3 regions of the Kribbella sp. NPDC000426 genome follow, and region 3 is predicted to be linked to each of the others. Evidence: riboswitches for the same ligand, from Rfam matches in the RefSeq annotation. Region 3 holds a riboswitch; each other region holds the start of a gene.

Region 1 (7,342 bases), on a different contig from region 3:
TGAACCTGCTGTCGGTCGGAGCGGCGTACGGCGTGATCGTGGCGGTCTTCCAGTGGGGCTGGGGATCGTCGCTGGTCGGGATCGACGAGAACGTGCCGATCCCGTCGTTCGTGCCGATGCTGATGTTCGCGATCGTGTTCGGATTGTCGATGGACTACGAGGTGTTCCTGCTGTCCCGGGTGCACGAGGCGTGGATCGCGACGAAGGACAGTCATCGCGCGGTGGCGATCGGGATCGGCGCGACGGCCCGGGTGATCACCACCGCGGCCGCGATCATGATCGTGGTCTTCCTGAGCTTCGTGCTGGACGACGACCCGACGGTGAAGATGCTGGCCGTCGGGATGGCGGTCGCCGTGCTGATCGACGCCAGCGTGGTCCGGATGATCCTGGTGCCGTCGGTGATGACGCTGCTCGGCGACCGGGCCTGGTGGCTGCCGCGCTGGCTCGACCGGATCGTTCCCGACATCCAGCTCGAGGGCGGCCCGCCGCCCGCCCCGCAAGAACCGCCGGAGCCGGAACGCGAGAAGATCGACGTCACCGGCTGACAGCGGCTGACACCGGCTGACACCGCCGGAAAAGAAAAGACTGCAGTTTGCTGGTGGGTTTGGTTAGCGTCGGGCGTTATGAGCAACGTCCTCCTGCTGACCGGCCCGCCGGGCTCCGGCAAGACCACCGTCGCCCGGCTCGTGGCGACCGATGCGCCGCGGCCGACGGTCCATGTGACGACCGACGAGTTCTACCGCGCGATCCGCACCGGCTTCGTCGCACCCTGGCTGGCCGAGGCGCAGCACCAGAACGAAGTGGTCATGGACGTGATCGTCGCCGCCGTGGGTGCCTACGCCGACGGCGGGTACGACGTGGTGGTGGACGGCGTCATCGGCCCGTGGTTCCTCGCCCCGTTCCGCGCGGTCGCGGGGGACTGGCGGATGTCGTACGTCGTCCTGCGGCCGGATCTGCACACCACGCTGCGGCGAGGTCAGGCACGGGGCGGGGTGGAGCTGACGGATGTGGATGCGCTCACCGGTATGCACGGGGTGTTCGCGGACCTCGGCGAACTCGAGTCGCACGCGATCGACACCTCGACACTCGATCCCGCCGCCACGGCCGCCGCGGTCCGCAAAGCTGTTGCCTCAGGCGACTACCTGCTCAGTGCCTGAACAGGCGTACTCCGGTTGCCGACCAGGTGATCCCGAGGTCGGCGCAGGCGGCGGCGACCTCGGGTGAGCGGATCGAGCCGCCCGGCTCGGCGATGTGGGTGACGCCGTGGCGATGCGCCTCCTCGACGTTGTCGGTGAAGGGGAGCGCGCCGTCGGACACCATCGAGACACCGGTCAGCGGCTCGTCCGACCGGCGCGACCACCACAGCTGCGCCTTCGCGCCGGCCAGCCGCGTGCAGTCCACCCGGGACTGCTGCCCGGCGCCGATGCCGATCGCCATCCCGTCCTTCACCATCACGACGGTGTTGGATTGGGTGTACCGGGCAACGATCATCCCCAGTAGCAGGTCCTGGGCCGCGTCGTCCGGCACGGAGTCGTCCAGCAGCTCGCGCGTCAACGGCAGCGCGTCCCGCTCCTGCGTCAACCGCAGGCCGTAGATCTCGCGCACCTCCTCGGCCGGCGGCTCGAAGGCAGGATCCGCTTCCAGCACCAGGTACGTCCCGCGCTTCTTCGCGGCCAGGAGCTCGACCACGCCCTCGTCGTACCCGGGCGCGATGATCCCGTCCGACACGACCCGTTTCAACACCGCCGCCAGCTCCGCGTCGACCGGATGCGAGACCGCCACGAAATCGCCGTACGACGACTTCGGATCAGCGTCCCGCGCCCGCGTATAAGCCTCGACCACGCTCCCGCCGAGCGCCGCGCCGGCCGGCGACACATGCTTGTACGACGCAGCCGCCGGCACGCCGAACGTCGCCGCCGCCTTCCGCACCAGCTGCCAACCGGTCAGCGCATCCAGCACATTGATGTACGACGGCTCGCCCGCAACCACCGTGAACGGCGCCCGCTCGACCGGCGCCATCCGGGCCGCCTGGTGTGGATTCATCCCATAACGCACAAGGACCTCCGAGGTCAGTCGGAGGCGCCCAGGCGGACGACGCCTTACTCTTCGCTCCCCGGTGGTACCCCACCCTCGCCAGTCGCGGTACGGCTAGCTTAGTCCCGCCACGCGCCGGTCCAGTCGTACAGCGGGGCCGTGGTGGCGTACTCGCGCAGGTATGCGATGCGCCCCCGGTCGAGCCGCGCGATCGTCGCACCGTCGAACGCACCGGGATCGCCCTTCCACGTGCACTCGAAGTGCCACTCGGCGACCAGCACCTCACCGGTCGCGGCGCGCGACGTGATCTCCCACGTGTCGACGGTGCCGCCCGCACCGAACCAGGCGTCCATCCACTGCGCGACCCGCGGCTTACCGCGGTAGACCGGCCCGTAGCACTCGATCACGACGCAGTCGTCGGTCAGGGTGTCGAGCACGGCCGCGTTGTCGTGCCGTCGCCAGCCGTCGATGTAGGCCTCGAGTAAGTCCACTGGCTCAGCGTAGGTCGGTCACGGTTGGTGGCCCGGAAGTTTGGTGGCGTGGAAGACGAGGAGGCGGGACTCGTCGGTCACCGGTTCCTGGTGCCAGCCGCCGGACACGGTGATGTCTGTGAAGCCGGCCTCGGACAGGTCGGTGCTGATGGCTTCGGGGGAGCGGAAGTGGAGGGTGTTTCGGTAGACGGCGTCGTGGCCGTCGGGGAAGACGTTGTGGGCGTCGAACACGACCCGGCCGTCGGCGACTTCGAGCAGGTCGAGCCACTCGACGAGGTGCCCGACGGGTGTGTCGCGTTCGCCGTACGTCGACTCGCGGGTCCACTGCTCCCACGCGCGCGCCGCGGGGTTGCGGGACTCGAAGCTGATCACGCCGCCTGGGCTTAACGCGCCCGCGAGTGCTGTGAATACCTCGGCCTGGTTGCCGATGTGCATGATCGTGTTGCCGGTGCTGACAACGAGGTCGGCGTCGGCGGTCTGCTCGACGGCGCGGAAGTCCCCTTCGATCCAGGTGATCGCATCGGCGCCCGGCTGCCGGCGCGCGTACCCGAGCATCGTGGGGCTCGGGTCCACGCCGATCACCGCACGGCCGGGCGCGACGAGAGAGCGGGTGAGCAGGCCCGTGCCGCAACCGAAGTCCAGAACTTTGCGAGCACGGGCAGCCAGAGCACGGTAGTAGGCGTGGTCCGCACCGGCGGGGTTGTCGAGGTCGTACAACCCCACCAGTTCTTCGTCGCCGTACGGATCGTCGGTCACCCGCGGAATGCTAAAGACATTGCGGCCGGATCGCACTCGACTATTCCGCGGACACCCAGCCGTAGATGTTGCCGGGGCGGCCGGCGTTCTTCGCGTGTTTCGGGTCGAACGGGCCGAGCTTCTGGACCTGGTCGTGCGAGTTGCCTTCCACCGTGGTGATCTTGCCGTTGCCGGTAGCAACCACCACGCCGGTGTGCAGGCTGGTGCTCGTGTTCTGCGGGCCGGTGCCGTAGAGCACGATGTCGCCGGGCTTCATGCCGGTATTGCCGGAGTGGGCGCGGCCCTTCCGTTGGCCCCAGGTGTAGATATCACCGGTGAAGCCGTAGTTCGGGATGTCGCTCCCGGCCTTGCGCCAGGTCCAGGTGGCGAAGTGCGCGCACCAGGACTCGCAGGCGCCGTACGGATTGCAGTTGCTGCCGGGCGGCGTCTCGCCTTGCCCGACCTCGCCGTTGGCGGCGTTCACGATCTTCGTCCGGGTATCCGCCGCCGTGGCGGTCAGGGGCAGCGAACCCACCAGGGACAGCACAACCGCGGTCAGCAGGAGTCGCAATGTGGGGCGCATCAGCTTGCTCCGTTCGATGGTTGGGACACATTCCCCCAGGCGGCCAGCAACGTCAGTATGTAATTAACTAACAACACAATGCAATCACAGCGTTGTTAAGTTACGAAGGCATAGAGTGAGCCGCATGGTCGATGTGAAGCCCCGCAGCCGGACAGTGACCGACGGACTGGAGGCCACCGCCAGCCGCGGGATGCTCCGCGCGGTCGGGATGGGTGACGACGACTGGGCCAAGCCGCAGGTCGGGGTCGCCTCCAGCTGGAACGAGATCACCCCGTGCAACCTGTCCCTGGACCGGCTCGCCAAGGCCGTCAAGGAAGGCGTCCACGCGGCCGGCGGGTATCCGCTCGAGTTCGGCACGATCAGCGTCTCCGACGGCATCTCGATGGGCCACGTCGGTATGCACTACTCGCTGGTCAGCCGGGAGATCATCGCGGACTCGGTCGAGACCGTGATGGAGGCCGAGCGGCTCGACGGCTCGGTGCTGCTGGCCGGCTGCGACAAGTCGCTGCCCGGCATGCTGATGGCCGCCGCGCGCCTCGACCTGGCGAGCGTGTTCCTGTACGCCGGTTCGATCATGCCAGGCAAGCTCGGCGACAAGGACGTCACGATCATCGACGCGTTCGAGGCGGTCGGCGCCTGCGTTCGCGGCCTGATCACGCGCGACGAGGTCGACGCGGTCGAGCGTGCGATCTGCCCGGGCGAAGGCGCCTGTGGCGGCATGTACACCGCGAACACGATGGCCGCGTCCGCCGAAGCCCTCGGTATGTCGCTGCCGGGCTCAGCTGCTCCGCCGGCTGTCGACCGTCGTCGCGACGGGTATGCGCGCAAGTCCGGAGAGGCCGTTGTCGGCCTGCTGCGCAACGGCATCACCGCCCGCCAGATCCTCACCAAGGAAGCGTTCGAGAACGCGATCGCCGTGGTGATGGCTCTCGGCGGTTCGACCAACGCTGTCCTGCACCTGCTGGCCATCGCCCGGGAGGCGGAGGTCGAGCTGACGCTGGCCGACTTCAACCGGGTCGGCGCCAAGGTCCCGCACCTCGGCGACCTGAAGCCGTTCGGCAGGTACGTCATGACGGATGTGGACCGGGTGGGCGGGATCCCGGTCGTGATGCGGGCGCTGCTCGACGCCGGCCTGCTGCACGGCGACTGCCTGTCCGTGACCGGCAAGACGATGGCGGAGAACCTCGCCGACATCGCCCCGCCGGACATCGACGGCACGATCATCCGCGCGCTCGACAAGCCGATCCACCACACCGGCGGCATCACGATCCTGCACGGCTCACTCGCCCCCGAGGGCGCGGTCGTGAAGAGCGCCGGCTTCGACTCCGACGTGTTCGAAGGGACCGCCCGGGTCTTCGACGGCGAGCGCGCCGCGATGGACGCCGTACCGGATCTCAACCCCGGCGATGTCGTCGTGATCCGGTACGAAGGACCGAAGGGCGGCCCGGGGATGCGCGAGATGCTCGCGGTCACCGGCGCGATCAAGGGCGCGGGTCTCGGCAAGGACGTGCTGCTGCTCACCGACGGCCGCTTCTCCGGCGGTACGACGGGGCTCTGCGTCGGCCACGTCGCGCCCGAGGCCGTCGACGGCGGGCCGATCGCGTTCGTCCGCGACGGTGACCGGATCACCCTGGATGTCGCGAACCGCACCCTCGACCTGCACGTCGACGCCGCGGAACTCGAGCGCCGCAAGGAGGGCTGGACCCCGAACGCCCCGGCGATCACCAAGGGCGTGCTCGGGAAGTACACCCGGCTGGTCCGGTCCGCGTCGGAGGGAGCTGTCTGCATCTAGGGACGGCCGTATCAGGATATGAGACACCGAGGTGCCCAACTTGACCCGGTCGCGGTCCGCGGGCGAATAATGCCTACATGCGATCGATTCTCCTCGTACTTGTGCGGCGCGCCGACTGACGCGACCACCGAGTCGAGCGCGCCCCTTCAGCCAACCCGGCCGAAGGGGTTTTTTGTTGCCAATGCGACTATCCGAGACCCGGAAGCGCAGCGTCGACAGCCACAAGCGAGGATGGATCGGTCGCGAAAAGTACAACCATCGTGACAGGACTGAGGGAAGGCACTCATGAGTGAGCAGCTGACCGGGGCACAGGCTCTGATCCGCGCACTGGAACATGCCGGGGTCGACACCGTCTTCGGCATCCCGGGTGGCGCGATCCTCCCGGCGTACGACCCGATGCTCGACTCGACCCAGATCCGCCACATCCTGGTACGTCACGAGCAGGGCGCCGGCCACGCCGCCCAGGGGTACGCCGCCGCGTCGGGCAAGACCGGCGTGTGTATGGCGACCTCGGGCCCGGGCGCGACCAACCTGGTGACGCCGATCGCCGACGCGTACATGGACTCGGTGCCGATGGTCGCGATCACCGGTCAGGTGGCCGGTGCCGCGATCGGCACGGACGCCTTCCAGGAGGCGGACATCCGCGGCATCACGATGCCGATCACCAAGCACAACTTCCTGGTCACCGACCCGAGCGAGATCGCCACCACGATCGCGGAGGCATTCCACATCGCCTCGACCGGCCGGCCCGGCCCGGTGCTGGTCGACGTGACCAAGGACGCGATGCAGACCACCGGCGTCGACTTCCAGTGGCCGACCGAGCTCGCGCTGCCCGGCTACCGGCCGGTGACCCGCCCGCACCCCAAGCAGGTGCGTGAGGCGGCCCGCCTGATCGCCGCGGCCGAGAAGCCGGTGCTGTACGTCGGAGGCGGCGTGATCCGCGCCCAGGCCAGCGCCGAGCTGAAGGAGCTCGCCGAGCTGCTCGGCATCCCCGTGGTCACCACGCTGATGGCCCGCGGCGCGCTGCCGGACACCCACGAGCTGCACTTCGGGATGCCCGGTATGCACGGCTCGGTGTCCGCGGTCGGCGCACTGCAGCGCTCCGACCTGCTGATCACGCTGGGCGCCCGGTTCGACGACCGGGTGACCGGCAAGCTCGACTCGTTCGCCCCCGAGGCGAAGGTCATCCACGCCGACATCGACCCGGCCGAGATCGGCAAGAACCGCGCCGCCGACGTCCCGATCGTGGGTGACTGCAAGGAGGTCATCACCGACCTGATCGCGGCGCTGCGGACCGAGATCGCGAGCACCGGCCGCACCCCGTCGTACGACGCCTGGCGCGGACAGCTGGAAGCGGTCCGCGCGAAGTACCCGGTGGCGTACGACGAGCCCGAGGACGGCACGCTCTCTCCGCAGTACGTGATCGAGCGGATCGGCAAGATCGCCGGACCGGACGCCGTGTACACCGCAGGCGTCGGCCAGCACCAGATGTGGTCCGCGCACTACCTGCCGTTCGAGAAGCCCCGCCACTGGCTGAACTCCGGCGGCCTCGGCACGATGGGGTACGCCGTACCGGCCGCGATGGGCGCCAAGGTCGCGCGTCCGGACAAGACCGTGTGGGCGATCGACGGCGACGGCTGCTTCCAGATGACCAACCAGGAGCTCGTCACCTGCGCGCTCGAGGGCATCCCGATCAAGGTTGCCGTG
Region 2 (7,342 bases), 590 kb from region 3:
ATCCCGCGGTGAGTGTCCCGGTCGGAAGGTCGGAGGGACTACCGGTGGGCGCGCAGGTTGTTGCGCCGCACGGGGCGGACGAGGTTGCACTCGCGGTGGCTCGCCTACTTCTGGTCGACCTGCCTCTGCCGCCGGTCCGCTGACCAGCGGGTGAGCCTTCGCCGAGACGTCGGCACCTGGCGGCGAGAGCGCCTTCGCCACGGTGCTGGCGAGGTCGACAGCCGAGGCCTGCTTGCGGTCCGGCCTGGTTTCGCCGCGGGCTGTCGGGGAGCGCAGCGGCTCCGGCTTGGTGAAGTCGGACATCGCGGCGACGACCGGCGGCGTATAGACCTCCTCGCGTACGGCGGTCGTCGGCGCGGCGGCCGGGGCCGGTGGCCGCAGGGCCTCGTTGAGCTCGGTGCGGAAGAACTTGACGAGCTCCTTCGCGCGGAGGATTCGGCTGCGGCGGAGGACGTGTTGCTCGCCGGCGAGCGACGCCTTCTCGCGCCAGCTGACGTCGAACATGATCCGGCCCAGCCGGAAGCCGGCGTTCGTCTCGCCATCGGCGTACCCCCGCGCATCTCCGTCGGTGAAGAACTCGCTGTAGAAGGCGCCCTCGTCCTCGAACTTCAGCACGTTCCAGGCCCGGAACTGATCCGTCGGCAGCTCACCCCGCACCCACGCTTCGTCCATCAGCGCGTGCGACTCGGCGTTGAGCGGCCGATGCCCGACGTACCGGTACTGCGGACGCTCGCCCCGCCGGCGTCGTTCGTACTCCGCGATGATCTGCGGCCACTCGTCCGCCGAGATCGCCCGCGCCAGCCTGGCTGCGAACGAGGTCCGCGCCCGCAGTTCGGACCGTGACGTGACGGGATGATCGGTCCGCCCGGTCATCGTCTCGAGCTTGTCCATCACGAACGTCTCGCCGTGCGGCCCGATCCGCCCCCACTGGGTGACCTTCAGCGACGGGCGGTCCGCGCCGCCGGTCAGTGTGTTGAGTGCACGTAGCGCGGCGATTCCCACCCGGTACAGCGGGACGCGGCGGCGCATGATGCGCGTCTCCCAGCGGGTTCGCTCGTCGCTGTCCAGCCACGCGGTACCGACGAGGTGCCGGCTCATCCGGGATGGTCCGCGCGCCAGTTCTTGATCATCTGTTCCATGTCGGTGTGGATGAACGCGAAGAAGTCCGCGGCCTCGGTCAGTCGGCGGGCGACAGGGGAGTCGGCGGGGAAGAGGCCGGCGCCGGAGCGGCTGGTCGCCTCCCATTCGCTCAGTGCGAGGTTGCGGCGCTCGAGGATCGCGGCGAAGACATCCTCCCGGATCCGGTAATGGTCCTTGCGCGACCCGGGCAGCCGCTCGCGCGAGATGAACGACACCTGCAACAACTGCCGGACGGCGCCGGACACCGCCGGCTGGCTGATCTTCAACGACTCGGCCAGCTCGGCCGCCGTCATCGTGCCGGTCGGACTGACCAGCATCGCGCCCATCACCCGGGCCGACATCGTCGGTACGCCGCTGTTCGCCAGCACGCCCGCGAACCGCTCGACGAACTGACTCACGGCCTCCGGGCTCGGTTCCTCCGCCATGGTTGAAGCTTACAGTAATCTGATCTATCGCAACTATCACAAAATTCTGATAATTTGAATCCATGACCTCGACCATCGACACCGGGGCGCCGACGCTTACCGGCGGCCGCCGCTTCGGCGTACTCATCGCTTTGTGTCTCGCCGTCCTCGTGCTCGGCCTCGACACGACCGTGCTCAATGTCGCGCTGCCGACGCTCGCGAAGGACCTGGACGCGTCGACCAGCCAGCTGCAATGGATGGCGAACAGCTACAACCTCGTCCTCGCGGCGCTCCTGCTGCCGGCCGGTCTGCTCGGTGACCGGTACGGGCGGCGCAAGATCATCGCGATCGCGCTCACCTTGTTCGGCCTGGCGTCGCTGGCCTGTGCGCTGTCCGACTCGGCCGGCCAGCTGATCGCGGCCCGCGCGTTCCTCGGGATCGGGGCGGCGATGATCGTCCCGGTCGCGCTGTCGCTGATCACCGTGCTGTTCCGCACCGAGGAGGACCGGAAGAAGGCGATCGGGTTCTTCGTCGTTGCCAACAGCATCGGTATGCCGCTCGGCCCGATCGTCGGCGGCCTGCTGCTCGATCACGCCGGCTGGCAGTGGATCTTCCTGATGAACGTGCCGATCGCCTTCGTCGCGGCGCTCGCGGTCACGCTGCTCGTCCCGGAGACACGCAGCTCGAACCGGCCGGCGATCGACTGGCTCGGCATCGTGCTGTCGAGCACCGGTCTCGCGGCCCTCGTGTACGGCGTGACCAAAGCCGGCGAATCGTCCTGGTCCGACGCCGTCACGATCGTGTTCCTCGGGCTGGCCGTCGTACTGATCGCCGGGTTCCTCGTCTGGCAGCGGCGTAACCGTGAGCCGTTGATCGAGCTCCGGCTGTTCGGCGAGCGGGTGTTCACCGGCGGCGCCGTACTGCTGACGGTGTCGGTGTTCGCGATCTTCGGGTTGCTGTTCACGATGCCGCAGTACTTCCAGGGCATCAACGGATCGGATGCGTTGCACACCGGACTGAAGCTGCTGCCGTTCATCGGCGGGATGACGATCGGCGCGAAGCTGGCGTCTCCGGTCGAGTCGAAGGTCGGCACCCGGCTGGTGGTGATGACCGGGTTCGTGGTGATGGCGGCCGGGTTCGCGCTCGGCGCCTTCACCGATCTCGGCACCGGGTACGGGTACACGGCGATCTGGTTCGTGGTGGTCGGCTTCGGGCTCGGGTGTTCGATGCCGCAGGCAATGAACGCGGCGCTCGGCGTACTCGATCCGGAGCGGGCCGGGACGGGATCAGGACTGCTGCAGGCGTTCCGTCAGGTCGGCGGCACGGTCGGCGTCGCCGTACTCGGGACCGTTCTCAACTCCGTCTACCGCCACAACATCGACACCACCGGCCTGCCCGCGCAGGTCGCTGAAGCGGCCGAGAAGAGCCTGGGCGGCGGACTCGCCGTCGCCGCCCAGGCCGGCTCCCCGGACCTGCTCGCCAACGTCCGCGACGCCTTCATGACCAGCCTGAACACCACGATGTGGGTGTCGACCGGCATCGCGATCGCCGGTGCCGTGCTCGCCGCAGTACTGATGCCGAAGAAGCAGGCTGCCCGCCCCCGGGAGGACGGGCAGCCGGTGATCAGTTGAGCTCGAGGCCCGGGTACAGCGGGTGCTTGTCGAGGATCTCGGCCGAGGCGGCGCGGGTCTTGTCGGCGACGCCGTCGGCGAGGACGTACTTCGCCTTCGAGGGGGCGCCCGCGGACGTGGTCGTCGGGGTGGTCGCGGACAGCACGTCCACGATCAGCTCGGCGACCCGGTCGAACTCGTCGGCGCCGAACCCGCGCGTGGTGAGGGCCGGCGTACCGATCCGGACGCCCGAGGTGTACCAGGCGCCGTTCGGGTCGCGCGGTACGGCGTTGCGGTTGGTGACGATGCCCGCGTCGAGCAGCGCGGACTCGGCCTGCCGGCCGGTGATGCCGTACGACGAGACGTCGAGCAGCACCAGGTGGTTCTCGGTGCCGTCCGTCACGAGCTTCACGCCGCGCTTCATCAGGCCCTCGGCCAGGACGACGGCGTTGTCCGCGACCGCCTGCGCGTACTCCTGGAACGACGGCTGACGTGCCTCGGCCAGCGCGACGGCCTTCGCGGCCATCGTCTGGCTGAGCGGCCCGCCCAGCACCATCGGGCAGCCGCGGTCGACGGACTCGGCGTACTCCGGCTGGCACAGCACCATGCCGCCGCGCGGACCGCGCAGCGACTTGTGGGTCGTGGTCGTGGTGACGTGGGCGTGCGGGACCGGATCGAAGTCGCCGGTGAAGACCTTGCCCGCGACCAGGCCGGCGAAGTGCGCCATGTCGACCATCAGCGTCGCGCCGACCTCGTCGGCGATCTCGCGCATCTTGGCGAAGTTCACCTTGCGCGGGTACGCCGAGTAGCCGGCGATCAGGATCAGCGGCTTGAACTCACGCGCCTTGCGGGCGACCTCGTCGTAGTCGAGCAGGCCGGTCTCCGGGTCGGTGCCGTAGGAATGCTGGTTGAACATCTTGCCGGAAATGTTCGGCCGGAAGCCGTGGGTCAGGTGACCGCCGGCGTCCAGCGACATACCGAGCATCTTCTGGTCGCCGAGCGCCTTGCGGAGCTTGGTCCAGTCGTCCTCGGACAGGTCGTTGACGTGCTTCGCGCCGGCCTCGGCGAGCGCCGGGGACTCGATCCGCTGCGCGAGGATCGCCCAGAAGGCGACCAGGTTCGCGTCGATGCCGGAGTGCGGCTGGACGTACGCGTGCGGCGCGTCGAACAGCGCCCGCGCGTGGTCCGCGGCGGTCTGCTCGACCGTGTCGACGTTCTGGCAGCCGGCGTAGAAGCGGTGCCCGATCGTGCCCTCGGCGTACTTGTCCGAGAGCCAGTTGCCCATCGTGAGGAGCGTGGCGGGGGAGGCGTAGTTCTCGCTCGCGATCAGCTTCAGCGAGGACCGCTGGTCGGCCAGCTCGGCCTTGATCGCGCCGGCGATCGTCGGTTCGACCGCGGCAATCACCTGCAGCGCGTTGTTGTACGCGGCCGACGCCGCGGCCGCATCGAAGGGTTGAGTCATCGTTGTCTCTCCTGCGGTTGCAGTGGGTCGAAGGCACCCAGGCGCACGGTGCCGACGGGTTTCGCTCCCCGGTGGTTCTCCACCTTCAGCGCGCCAGTCGCGACGCCCTCACCCTAGCGTGTGCGGGCACCCCTGGTGTGCGCGGTACACGGGTCAACCTGCGATCCGCAGAGCCGCCGCCGGAGCCAGTTGGGCCGCTCGCAGCGCCGGGTACAGGCCTGCGATCAGCCCGACCAGCACAGAGGCTGCCAGTCCGAGTCCCACTGGCAGCAGCGGGACCTGTACGGCGACGGCCTGGCTCATCGCGGCGACCCACGTGACCGCCAGCCCGGCGATGCCTCCTGCCAGTGCTCCGGACAGGCAGAGCAGCGTGGACTCGATCAGGATCAGACCGCCTACGAAGCCCCGGCCGGCGCCCAGCGCGCGGCGCAGACCGATCTCCGATCGCCGCTCGAGCACCGACACCACCATGGCGTTCGCCACCCCGACACCACCGACGAGTAGAGCCACCGCGCCGAGACCGAAGGCGAGATCGTTCAAGGCGTTCTGTGCCGTGAGGCGAGCGGCCAGGAGGTCGGACGGGCGGCCGACCTGCACGGCACCGGGGTCCTCGGGCGAGGTGGTCGCCGCGAGCAGCGCATGCACCGGCCCGACCTTGTCCGGATCGGCACGCAGGTAGATGCGGCTCGGGCCGCCGCCAGCGTCGAGCCTGGTGTGTGCGGCGCGGTCACCGATCAGCACGGCGCTGTCGAGTTCCGGCGCGAGCGGTGCGTCGGCCAGGATGCCGAGAACGGTCGCGACGACAGTACGGCGCCCATCCGCCGTACTCAGCGTGACCAGCCGGTTCGGTCCGGCCGTGCTCATTCCGAGCGCTCGGGCCGCGCCGGAGCCGAGTACGACGGCCGGGTAGCGGCTGGTGGCCGCGTCGAGGAAGGCGCCATGCGTCACGTGCAGGTCGAGGGTGGCGGTCAGGTCCGCCGAGACGGCGATCACCGCAAGCCCGTTCGTGTCGGCCACCGGTACGAATGGGGTACGCCGGGCGATCCAGCCGGACTGATACGCGACAGGTGACAGCTGCTGCACACCCGGGATGCGCCGGAGCATCGCAGGCGACTGGGAGGGCAGCGGCGCCGGCTGGTTGTCGATGGTGTTACCCGAGCTGACTGTCAGCAGGTTCCCGTCCTGACCGAGCTGGTTGAGCAAAGCCTGCCGAGTCGTTGCGGGGATCGCCACAACGGCGACCATCGCCGCCATACCGAGAGCGATGCCACCGGCGCACAAGGCACTGCGTAGCGGCCGGGCCCGCAGACCGCGGACAGCCTCACCGACGAGATCAAGAGTGCGAGACATGACGCACCCCCTGGGCGCTGTCGCGACGGAGTACGCCGTCGCGCAGCTCGACCTGGCGCTGCGCGGCCGCGGCAACCTCGCGGTCGTGAGTGATGACGATCAGCGTGGTGCCGGCCGAGTTGAGCTCGCGGAGCAGGCCGAGGATCTGACCACCGGTCGCGCTGTCGAGGTTGCCGGTCGGCTCATCGGCCAGGATGAGGGTCGGAGACCCGACCAGAGCGCGGGCGATCGCGACGCGTTGGCACTCGCCGCCCGAGAGCTGGCCTGGCAGATGGTGCCGGCGGTCACCGAGGCCGACGCGCTCACAGGCCTCCGCGGCGGCCGCCCGGCGGCTGCGGGCGGTCATCGAGCGGTAGAGCAGCGCATGCGCGATGTTCGCGAGCACGTCGCGATGGGGGAGCAGGAAGAACTGCTGGAACACGAAGCCGAGGTGCCGTGCACGGAATCCGGCCAGCGCAGTGTCCGAGAGCCGGCGGGTGTCCGAGCCGGCGATGTGGACCGCTCCGGTGGTCGGCCGTTCCAACGTCCCGGCGATCTGCAGCAGGGTGCTCTTTCCCGATCCGGACGGTCCGACCACGGCAACGAGCTCGCCGGGATCCACCCGGAGCGTGAGATCGCGCAGCGCGGTCGTCTCGGGGTTGCCGGCGTACGTCTTGGTGACTCCGATCAGCTCCAGTGCGGACGTCATGAGGCCGCCACCACGACCTGGGTGCCGGCGGTGATTCCAGCGCCGGCCACCTGCACCATCGTGTCCGTCGAGACCCCGCACTGCACCGCGACATCGCCGCGGTTCACCACGGTGACCGCGAAACCTCCGTCCGGCCGGGCCAGCAACGCCGTGATCGGCACTGCGAGCGCGTCCTTCACCTCGTCGAGCGTGATCGCGACCTGAACCGGTGCCGAGCTGTACGCCGCCGCGAGCGACGGTCGCTCCAGCCGGACCGTGGCGTTGACCACCGCGGTCTGCGGCCCGCCGTTGCGGGAGTCCGGCGCGTCGGACTCCGGCAGCGTCGCGACGCGGTCCACCGCGCTGACGGTGCCCGGTGCCCTGGTCACCGCATCGGGCAGCGTCACGGTCACCGATGCGCCACGGTGCAGGAGGTAGGCCTGGTCGACCGGAACCGGTACTTCGACGAGCAGTACCGGTGACGTTGCCGACAGCAACGGCATACCTGGTTGGACCGGCGCTCCCAGGTTGGCCTGGACGGCGCTCACCCGGAGCGGAACGGCGGCGAACACGAGCTGGCCGAGGTCGACGGTCCCGGTGCGCGGGAGGTGGTGTGCACGCTGCCAACGGCGTACTGCGGTCTCCGTACGCCAGGTGTACTGCGAACTGCCGCTGACCGCGGGGTGGTACCCGAGCCGGGCGAGTGCCG
Region 3 (7,342 bases):
TTCCCCGGTGGCGTGATCATGGCCGGCGACCGGCGGGCCACGATGGGCAACATCATCGCCCAGCGTGACATCGAGAAGGTGTTCCCGGCCGACGAGTACTCGGCGGTCGCGTTCGCCGGCTCGGCCGGTTTCGGGATCGAGATGGTCCGGTTGTTCCAGGTCGAGCTCGAGCACTACGAGAAGCTCGAGGGCGCGACGCTCAGCCTCGACGGCAAGGCGAACCGGCTCAGCGCGCTGATCCGCGGCAACCTGCCGATGGCGATGCAGGGCCTGACCGTGGTGCCGCTGTTCGCGGGGTACGACCACGACATCAAGGGCGGCCGGATCTTCTCCTACGACCCGACCGGCGGGCGGTACGAGGAGACCCACTTCTACAGTGTCGGCTCGGGCTCGCTGTTCGCCCGCGGCGCGCTGAAGAAGCTGTACCGCGAGGACCTGTCCGAGACCGACTGCGTGACGGTGATGATCCAGTCGCTGATCGACGCGGCCGACGACGACTCGGCGACCGGCGGACCGGACATGCTCCGGCGGATCTTCCCGGTGGTCGGCGTGGTCACCGCGGACGGTTACCGGCGGCTGCCCGAGGACGAGGTGGCGGCGCTCGTCGACGCGGCCTGGAGCCAACGGCACCAGCGTCCCGACGGCCCGGCCGCGACGTCCCTGACCTGATGCTGTTGCCCGTCTCCCCGATCGAACTGACAGAGGACTCATGAGCGTTCCCTTCTACGTCTCGCCCGAGCAGCTGATGCGGGACCGGGCGGACTTCGCCCGGAAAGGCATCGCCAAGGGCCGCAGCGCGATCGCGCTGCAATATGCCGACGGCATCCTGTTCGTGGCCGAGAACCGCTCGCCCGCGCTGCACAAGGTGGCCGAGATCTACGACCGGATGGCGTTCGCCGCCGTCGGCCGGTACAACGAGTTCGAGAACCTGCGGATCGCCGGCGTGCGGCTGGCCGACATGCGCGGGTACTCCTACGACCGGCGTGACGTGACCGGCCGGGCGCTGGCCAACGCGTACGCGCAGACGCTCGGCGCGATCTTCTCCTCCGGCGGCGAGAAGCCGCTCGAGGTCGAGATCCTGGTCGCCGAGATCGGCAACACCCCGGCCGAGGACCAGGTCTACCGGCTCACCTACGACGGCTCGATCGCCGACGTGCAGGGGTACGCCGTGATGGGCGGCCCGGCCGACCAGGTCGCGGACTACATCGGCGAGCACTACTCCGAGGGCATCTCGCTCGCGGGTGCGCTCCGGCTCGCGGTCGATGCCCTCGGCCACGACGGCACCGAGGTCCGGCAGCTGACCCCGGACCAGCTCGAGGTCGCGGTCCTGGACCGGACCCGGAGCCAGGTGCGCAAGTTCAAGCGGATCTCCGAGGAGACGCTGGCCGGCATCCTGTCCGAGTCCAGCCCCGCCGAGGAGGCCACCGAGCCTGCGGGCGATGGCGACGGGGGCAAGACGGACGACGCCGCAGAGCCCGGTGCGTCGGCCGAGGACGCCCCGGTCGCCCCGCCGGCGGATGATGCACCGATCGCGCCGCCGGAAGATCCCGACGACAACCGTCCCCTGTGACGGATCAGCGCGAGACCTCAGCCGTCACCGACAACGTGGCGGCTGAGTCGTCTCGGCCCGGCGACCCGGTTCCGTGGCAGCTGCTGGGGGAGGAGCCGGGCTTCAAGCGCTTCTTGACCGTCCGGCTGCGGCGCTACCGGATGCCCGACGGCCGCGAGGTCGAGTGGGACGTGATGGGTCCCGAGGCAGGTATCACGTCCGGGATCACCGTGCTGCCGCTGACGCCCGACGGCCGGATCGTCACGATCCGGATGTTCCGGGCCGGCCCGGACGCCGTCGTCACGAACCTGCCGGGCGGCTTGGTGGAGCCCGGCGAGGAGGTGGCCGTCGCCGGCGCCCGGGAGCTCGAGGAGGAGACCGGCTACACCTGCGAGACGCTCGACGTCGTCGGCTGGCAGTGGTCCGGCGCGTCCTCGACGTTCCGCAAGTACGTCGCGATCGCGCGCGGCTGCCGCCCGGACGGCAAACAACAGCTCGACGAGGCCGAGGACTGCGTCCCGGTCGAGCTGAGCGTCGACGCGTTCCGTGCCGAACTGCGTACTCCGGGTGCGATGACCGGAATCGATGCGGCCTATCTCGCGTTGGACCACGCAGGACTTCTTTGAGCCAACTGCGGAGGTACCCGATATGAGCAACGCGGACATCATCACCGAGTTCCGGGACAATGACGGCAGGGTCGGCGGCAACTTCGAAGGCGCGCCGATGGTGCTGTTGCACCACCGCGGCCGCCGGAGCGGCGAGGAGTACATCGCCCCGACGATGTACCTGGCCGACGAGAACGACCCGGCCGTCATCTACGTGTTCGCCAGCAAGGGCGGCGCTCCCACGAACCCGGACTGGTACCGCAACCTGGTCGCCGCCGGCGAGAGCGTTGTCGAGGTCGGCACCGAGACGTACAAGGTGACTGTGGGCGAGCTGACCGGCGACGAGCGCAACCGGATCTACGCCGAGCAAGCGCGGCGCTACCCGGGCTTCGGAGAGTACGAGATCCGCACGGCCGGCATCCGCACGATCCCGGTCCTGAAGCTCACCCGCGCGTCTTGACGAGCAGGCCTGCGCGCTGAGTGGATAGGGGCTGTGACCCCTGAGCCTCAGCAGACCAGCACTCGCCCGGACGGGTTCGACCTCGGTGACACGGTCGGCGTGGTCCACGGCCCGACCACGGACCCTGACGCCGAACGGATCGTCCGCGAAACCCTGACCCGGGCCGGCGTGACCACGATCGTCGACGGCGAGGCCGTGGTGACGGTCCACATCGGCGGCACCGCTCTCGATGTCGAGCCCGCCGCCGGTCTGCCGGCCGAGGGGTACGTCGTTGCCGTCGGCGACCACCGCGTCGTCCTCGACGGCGTCGACACCCGCGGCACGTACTACGCGGCGCTGACTCTCGACCAGCTTGTCCAGGGCAACCATCTCGACGGCGTCGAGATCCGCGACTGGCCGACGTTGCCGTACCGCGGCTCGATCGAAGGCTTCTACGGCACTCCGTGGTCGCACGCGGACCGCCTCGACCACCTGGACTACCTCGGCGCGCACAAGATGAACACGTATCAGTACGCGCCCAAGGACGACGTCTACCACCGCGAGCAGTGGCGCGACCCGTACCCGGCCGACAAGCTGGCCGAGCTCGGCGAGCTGATCGAGCGGGCCCGGCGCAACAAGGTCGACCTCACCTTCGCGCTCTCGCCCGGTCTGTCGATCGCGTACACCTCCGACGAGGACTTCCAGGCGCTGATCGCGAAGTTCGAGGCGCTGTACGCGCTCGGCGTCCGGGTGTTCAACGTCCCGCTCGACGACATCGAGTACGAGAAGTGGCACTCCGACGAGGACGCCGCGAAGTACGGCACGGGCGGCGGCGCGGCCGGTGCGGCGCAGGCGGACCTGTGCAACCGCGTCCAGCGCGAATGGATCGCGACCAAGCAGGATGTTGCCCCGCTGCAGATGGTCCCGACCGAGTACTACGACGTCGAGGAGACGCCGTACAAGCAGGCGCTGCGTGAGCGGCTCGACCCGGCCGTGATCGTGCACTGGACCGGTACGGCGGTCGTCCCGGAGCGGATCACGACCGCACAAGCAGCTGCGGCGAAGGCGGTGTTCGGGCACGACATCCTGATCTGGGACAACTACCCGGTCAACGACTATGCCCATGGCCGGATCCTGCTCGCGCCGTACACGGGCCGCGAGCCCGGCCTCGCCGAGCACGTCGTCGGCGTGATCTCGAACCCGATGAACCAGGCCGCGGCCAGCAAGCTCGCCCTGTACTCGTTCGCCGAGTTCGGCTGGAAGCCCGCGACTTACGACGCCGACGCGTCCTGGCGTCGCGCGATCGCCGAGCGTGCCGGGGGAGACGTGGCCACGATTGCGGCGCTGGAGGTGTTCGCGGACCTCACGACGTACGACGGGAAGCTGCATCTGACCAATGCGCCGGTGCTGGCCTCGAAGCTCGCGGCCTTCAAGGCGACCTGGGACGGCGGCGACCTGGCCGGCGCGATCGCCGACCTGGAGCCGTACCTCGAAGCGATCGAGAACGCGTCTGCGCAGATCCGCAGCGGCGTGATCGACCCGGAGTTCGAGGCCGAGACCGACTCCTGGCTGGACGCCTCGTTCTACTGGGGCGGAGCCCTGCGGCAGGCGTTGCGCGTGTTCGAGGCGCAGGCGGAGGGCAACGAGTCGGACGTCGCGACGGCCCGGGACGAGATCGAGCACCTGATCACGCAGGCGAACGAGATCCGCGATGTCCGCCTGCCGCACAGCAAGGTGCCGCTCCGGATCGCCGACGGGGTGGCCGACAGGTTCGTTCGCGAGGCGGGCGGGCCGGTATCCTGAGGGCGGACCGCGACTGGCGCTGAGGTGGACGACCACCGGGGAACGGTCTGCCATCCGGCTTTCGCCGCGCGCCTGGGCACCCTTTGAGGACGAGGAGTGCGCAGATGACTGCCGAGTTGATGATCGGGACCGACCTCGCCGCCGAGATGGTGGCCAAGGCGGCGGAACGTGCTGCCGCGGTGCAGGAACGGTACGGCGTGCAGCCGTGCCTGGCGACCGTGCTCGTGGGCGACGACCCGGCGTCCGCGACGTACGTGCGGATGAAGCAGAACCGGTCGAAGAAGGCCGGGATCGCGTCCCGGAGCGTCGTCCTGTCGGCCGACACGACCACCGACGAGCTGGTCGCGGAGATCCGGAAGCTGTCCGAGGACCCGGAGGTGCACGGGATCCTGCTGCAGCACCCGGTGCCGGCGCAGATCGACGAGCGGGCCGCGTTCGAGGCGATCGACCCCGGCAAGGACGTCGACGGTGTGACCATGCTGTCGTTCGCGGCGATGGCCTTCGGTGATCCCGGGTTCCGGTCGGCCACACCCGGCGGGATCATGCGGCTGCTCGCGGCGTACGACGTACCGCTCGAGGGCGCGCACGCGGTCGTGATCGGCCGCAGCCCGATCCTCGGCAAGCCGGCCGGGATGTTGCTGCTGGCATCGAACGCGACGGTGACCTACGCGCACTCGCGGACCCGGGACCTGCCCGAGCTGGTCCGGACCGCGGACGTGGTGATCGCCGCGGTCGGCAAGGCCAACTTCGTCCGCGGTGACTGGCTGAAGCCGGGCGCGGTCGTGGTCGATGCCGGGTACAACGAGGGCAACGTCGGCGACGTGCACTTCGGGGAAGCGGCTGAGGTGGCTCGCCTGATCACGCCGGTCCCGGGCGGCGTCGGGCCGATGACGATCGCGCTCCTGCTCGAGCAGACGGTCGACGCCGCCGAGGCGCAGCTGGGTTAGCGGTCGCAGCCGCCGTCCTTGTCCGGGCGGGAGTGCGGCCGGGCGACGTCGTCGATGCCCTTGTAGGCGTACGGATCGGTCCCGGCGACCATCACGATGTCGCGGTAGTCGTGCTTGCCGACGTGTACGCCGGCCGGCACGGTCTGCCAGGGGAGCAGCGACTCGGCGCTCATGTAGTGGTTCGCGAGCGCCCGGCGGAGCCCGTGCCGGCCGGTGTTCGGCAGTGATCGGTGCAGTAGGTACCCGTTGAAGATCACTGCCGATCCGGCCGGTACTTCGACCGGGACGGCGTCGTCGTCGGAGTACGGGAAGTCGAACGCTTCGACCGTACAGTCGAAGCGGAGGTCGTCCTGCTCGCGATCGGGATAGAGGACACCACGGCGGTGCGAGCCCGGCAGCACCCACAGGCAGCCGTTCTCCACGGTGGCGTCGTCGAGCGCGATCCACGCGGCGGTCAGCGAGCGGTCCCTGGTCGGGATGAAGAACTCGTCCTGATGCCAGGCCTGCCCGGGCTTGCCTTCGGGCTTGATGAACAACATCGACTGCATCGCCTTGACGTTGGGCCCGATCACAGCGGTCAGGGTCTCGACCACGCGCGGCGCATGCAGTGCCGCCCGGGCAGCGTCGGATGCCTTGTGCGGATGGTGAATGCACAGGTGCCTGCGCAGTACATCCTCAGCGGGCTCGGTCGCCGGAGCGCGGCCGACGGTGCGGCACAGCTGCTCGGCCGCGGTGTGCAGCTCGGTCACCTCGTCGCGCGAGATGGCCTGATCGAGGACGACGAAGCCGTCCCGGTCGAAGGCCTCGACCAGCTCATCGGTGATCTCGGTGAAGTGCATCCAGCAACCGTCGCAGAGCACGCAGGACCGGCCAATGTCACGAACAAGCGCTTTACTATCTGTTCGTGACATCGCGACCGCCGGTGATCAGCGTGAACTCGCTGGTGCAGCTCGCGGACTACGCCCCCGGAGCGACGTACGGACCGCGCTGGCTGCCGAACTTCGAACTCCTCTGGATCCTCCACGGCTCCGCGCTCTGGCGGACCGAGGTGTACGACGACGTCGGGGTGCTGCAGACGACGGTCGAGCACGAGCTGCGGCCCGGAACGGTGGCGCTCGCGAAGCGCGGCAACCGGGACGCCTATATCTGGGACTGTGATCGCGGGTCGCGGCATGCGTACGTGCATTTCCAGATCGAGGACTTCGGCGAGCTCGGCGATCCCGCGGACTGGCCGCCTGTGCGGGCCATGTCCGAACCCGGTCTGCTCGCGGAGTTGTGCGCCTACACGCTGGAGCTCGCGACTGCGGCCGCGCCGGTGCGAGGCCTGAGCGATCGGCTCGTGGCGACGATGCTGGAGGTCTTCGTCGGCGATCCGACCGGCCCGCCACGTGCGGAGATGCCGGCGGCCGTCCAGCGCGTCGTCGACCATGTCGCGACCGTGTGGGCCACCGGCCCGCGCATCGTCCCGGTACAGGAATTGGCCGCCGCGGCAAACCTGTCCGCCGGACACCTGCACAGGCTCTTCCGGGAGCGGTACGGGTGCGGACCGGCGTACGCGCTGGATCTGGTCCGGCTGGCGCGCGCCGCCACGGCACTCCAGCGCACGAACGCGACGATCGGGGAGATCGCTTCCGGCTGCGGTTACAGCAACCCGTACCACTTCTCGCGCCGGTTCTCCCAGGCGTACGGCGACCCGCCAGGAGTGTTCCGGCGCCGTCGCCAGCTGTCGGATCCGCTCGCGCAGGTCCGGGCGGCCGGGTTGCTCCCGCTCGCCCGGCGGTTGCTGGAGAGCTGACGACCGAGCAGCATCCGAGACGGCTGTCCACTCCTTGACTACCCTGGCCTAGGGTTGGGACAACGAATCATCGAGGAGGCGAGCAAGTGGCGGTACGGGCGATCCGGGGTGCCACCCAGCTGGACGTGGACGAGCGCGAGCACCTGCTCGAGCGGTCCGCGGAGCTGGTGAAGGCGGTCCTGGAGGCGAACGATCTGGAGAACG

Evidence for each region. A riboswitch is a leader RNA that binds a small molecule or an ion and turns the genes downstream of it on or off. The one in region 3 is predicted to bind ZMP and ZTP.
Region 1: it holds a riboswitch for ZMP and ZTP, as region 3 does, so the genes downstream of both, ABT313_RS29895 (5-aminoimidazole-4-carboxamide ribonucleotide transformylase) here and ABT313_RS20330 (bifunctional 5,10-methylenetetrahydrofolate dehydrogenase/5,10-methenyltetrahydrofolate cyclohydrolase) in region 3, are expected to answer to the same signal.
Region 2: it holds a riboswitch for ZMP and ZTP, as region 3 does, so the genes downstream of both, ABT313_RS23255 (glycine hydroxymethyltransferase) here and ABT313_RS20330 (bifunctional 5,10-methylenetetrahydrofolate dehydrogenase/5,10-methenyltetrahydrofolate cyclohydrolase) in region 3, are expected to answer to the same signal.

The regions. Positions count from the first base shown of each region.
Region 1 covers NZ_JBEPDK010000006.1:247,495-254,836, reverse strand. Annotated here, with positions in the region: gene ABT313_RS29905 (MMPL family transporter) at 1-545, shown strand, start outside; gene ABT313_RS29900 (phosphotransferase-like protein) at 624-1,157, shown strand; gene ABT313_RS29895 (5-aminoimidazole-4-carboxamide ribonucleotide transformylase) at 1,147-2,073, opposite strand; ZMP/ZTP riboswitch at 2,075-2,151, opposite strand; gene ABT313_RS29890 (nuclear transport factor 2 family protein) at 2,154-2,525, opposite strand; gene ABT313_RS29885 (class I SAM-dependent methyltransferase) at 2,544-3,281, opposite strand; gene ABT313_RS29880 (CHAP domain-containing protein) at 3,322-3,843, opposite strand; gene ilvD (dihydroxy-acid dehydratase) at 3,968-5,635, shown strand; gene ABT313_RS29870 (acetolactate synthase large subunit) at 5,921-7,342, shown strand, end outside.
Region 2 covers NZ_JBEPDK010000004.1:826,409-833,750, reverse strand. Annotated here, with positions in the region: gene ABT313_RS23270 (amidase) at 1-143, shown strand, start outside; gene ABT313_RS23265 (GbsR/MarR family transcriptional regulator) at 1,095-1,565, opposite strand; gene ABT313_RS23260 (DHA2 family efflux MFS transporter permease subunit) at 1,628-3,175, shown strand; gene ABT313_RS23255 (glycine hydroxymethyltransferase) at 3,168-4,616, opposite strand; ZMP/ZTP riboswitch at 4,645-4,727, opposite strand; gene ABT313_RS23250 (ABC transporter permease) at 4,770-5,966, opposite strand; gene ABT313_RS23245 (ABC transporter ATP-binding protein) at 5,950-6,654, opposite strand; gene ABT313_RS23240 (peptidoglycan-binding protein) at 6,651-7,342, opposite strand, start outside.
Region 3 covers NZ_JBEPDK010000004.1:232,778-240,119, forward strand. Annotated here, with positions in the region: gene prcB (proteasome subunit beta) at 1-669, shown strand, start outside; gene prcA (proteasome subunit alpha) at 710-1,570, shown strand; gene ABT313_RS20315 (NUDIX hydrolase) at 1,567-2,175, shown strand; gene ABT313_RS20320 (nitroreductase family deazaflavin-dependent oxidoreductase) at 2,198-2,614, shown strand; gene ABT313_RS20325 (glycoside hydrolase family 84 protein) at 2,648-4,396, shown strand; ZMP/ZTP riboswitch at 4,396-4,481, shown strand; gene ABT313_RS20330 (bifunctional 5,10-methylenetetrahydrofolate dehydrogenase/5,10-methenyltetrahydrofolate cyclohydrolase) at 4,501-5,343, shown strand; gene ABT313_RS20335 (phytanoyl-CoA dioxygenase family protein) at 5,340-6,182, opposite strand; gene ABT313_RS20340 (helix-turn-helix domain-containing protein) at 6,248-7,138, shown strand; gene aroH (chorismate mutase) at 7,225-7,342, shown strand, end outside.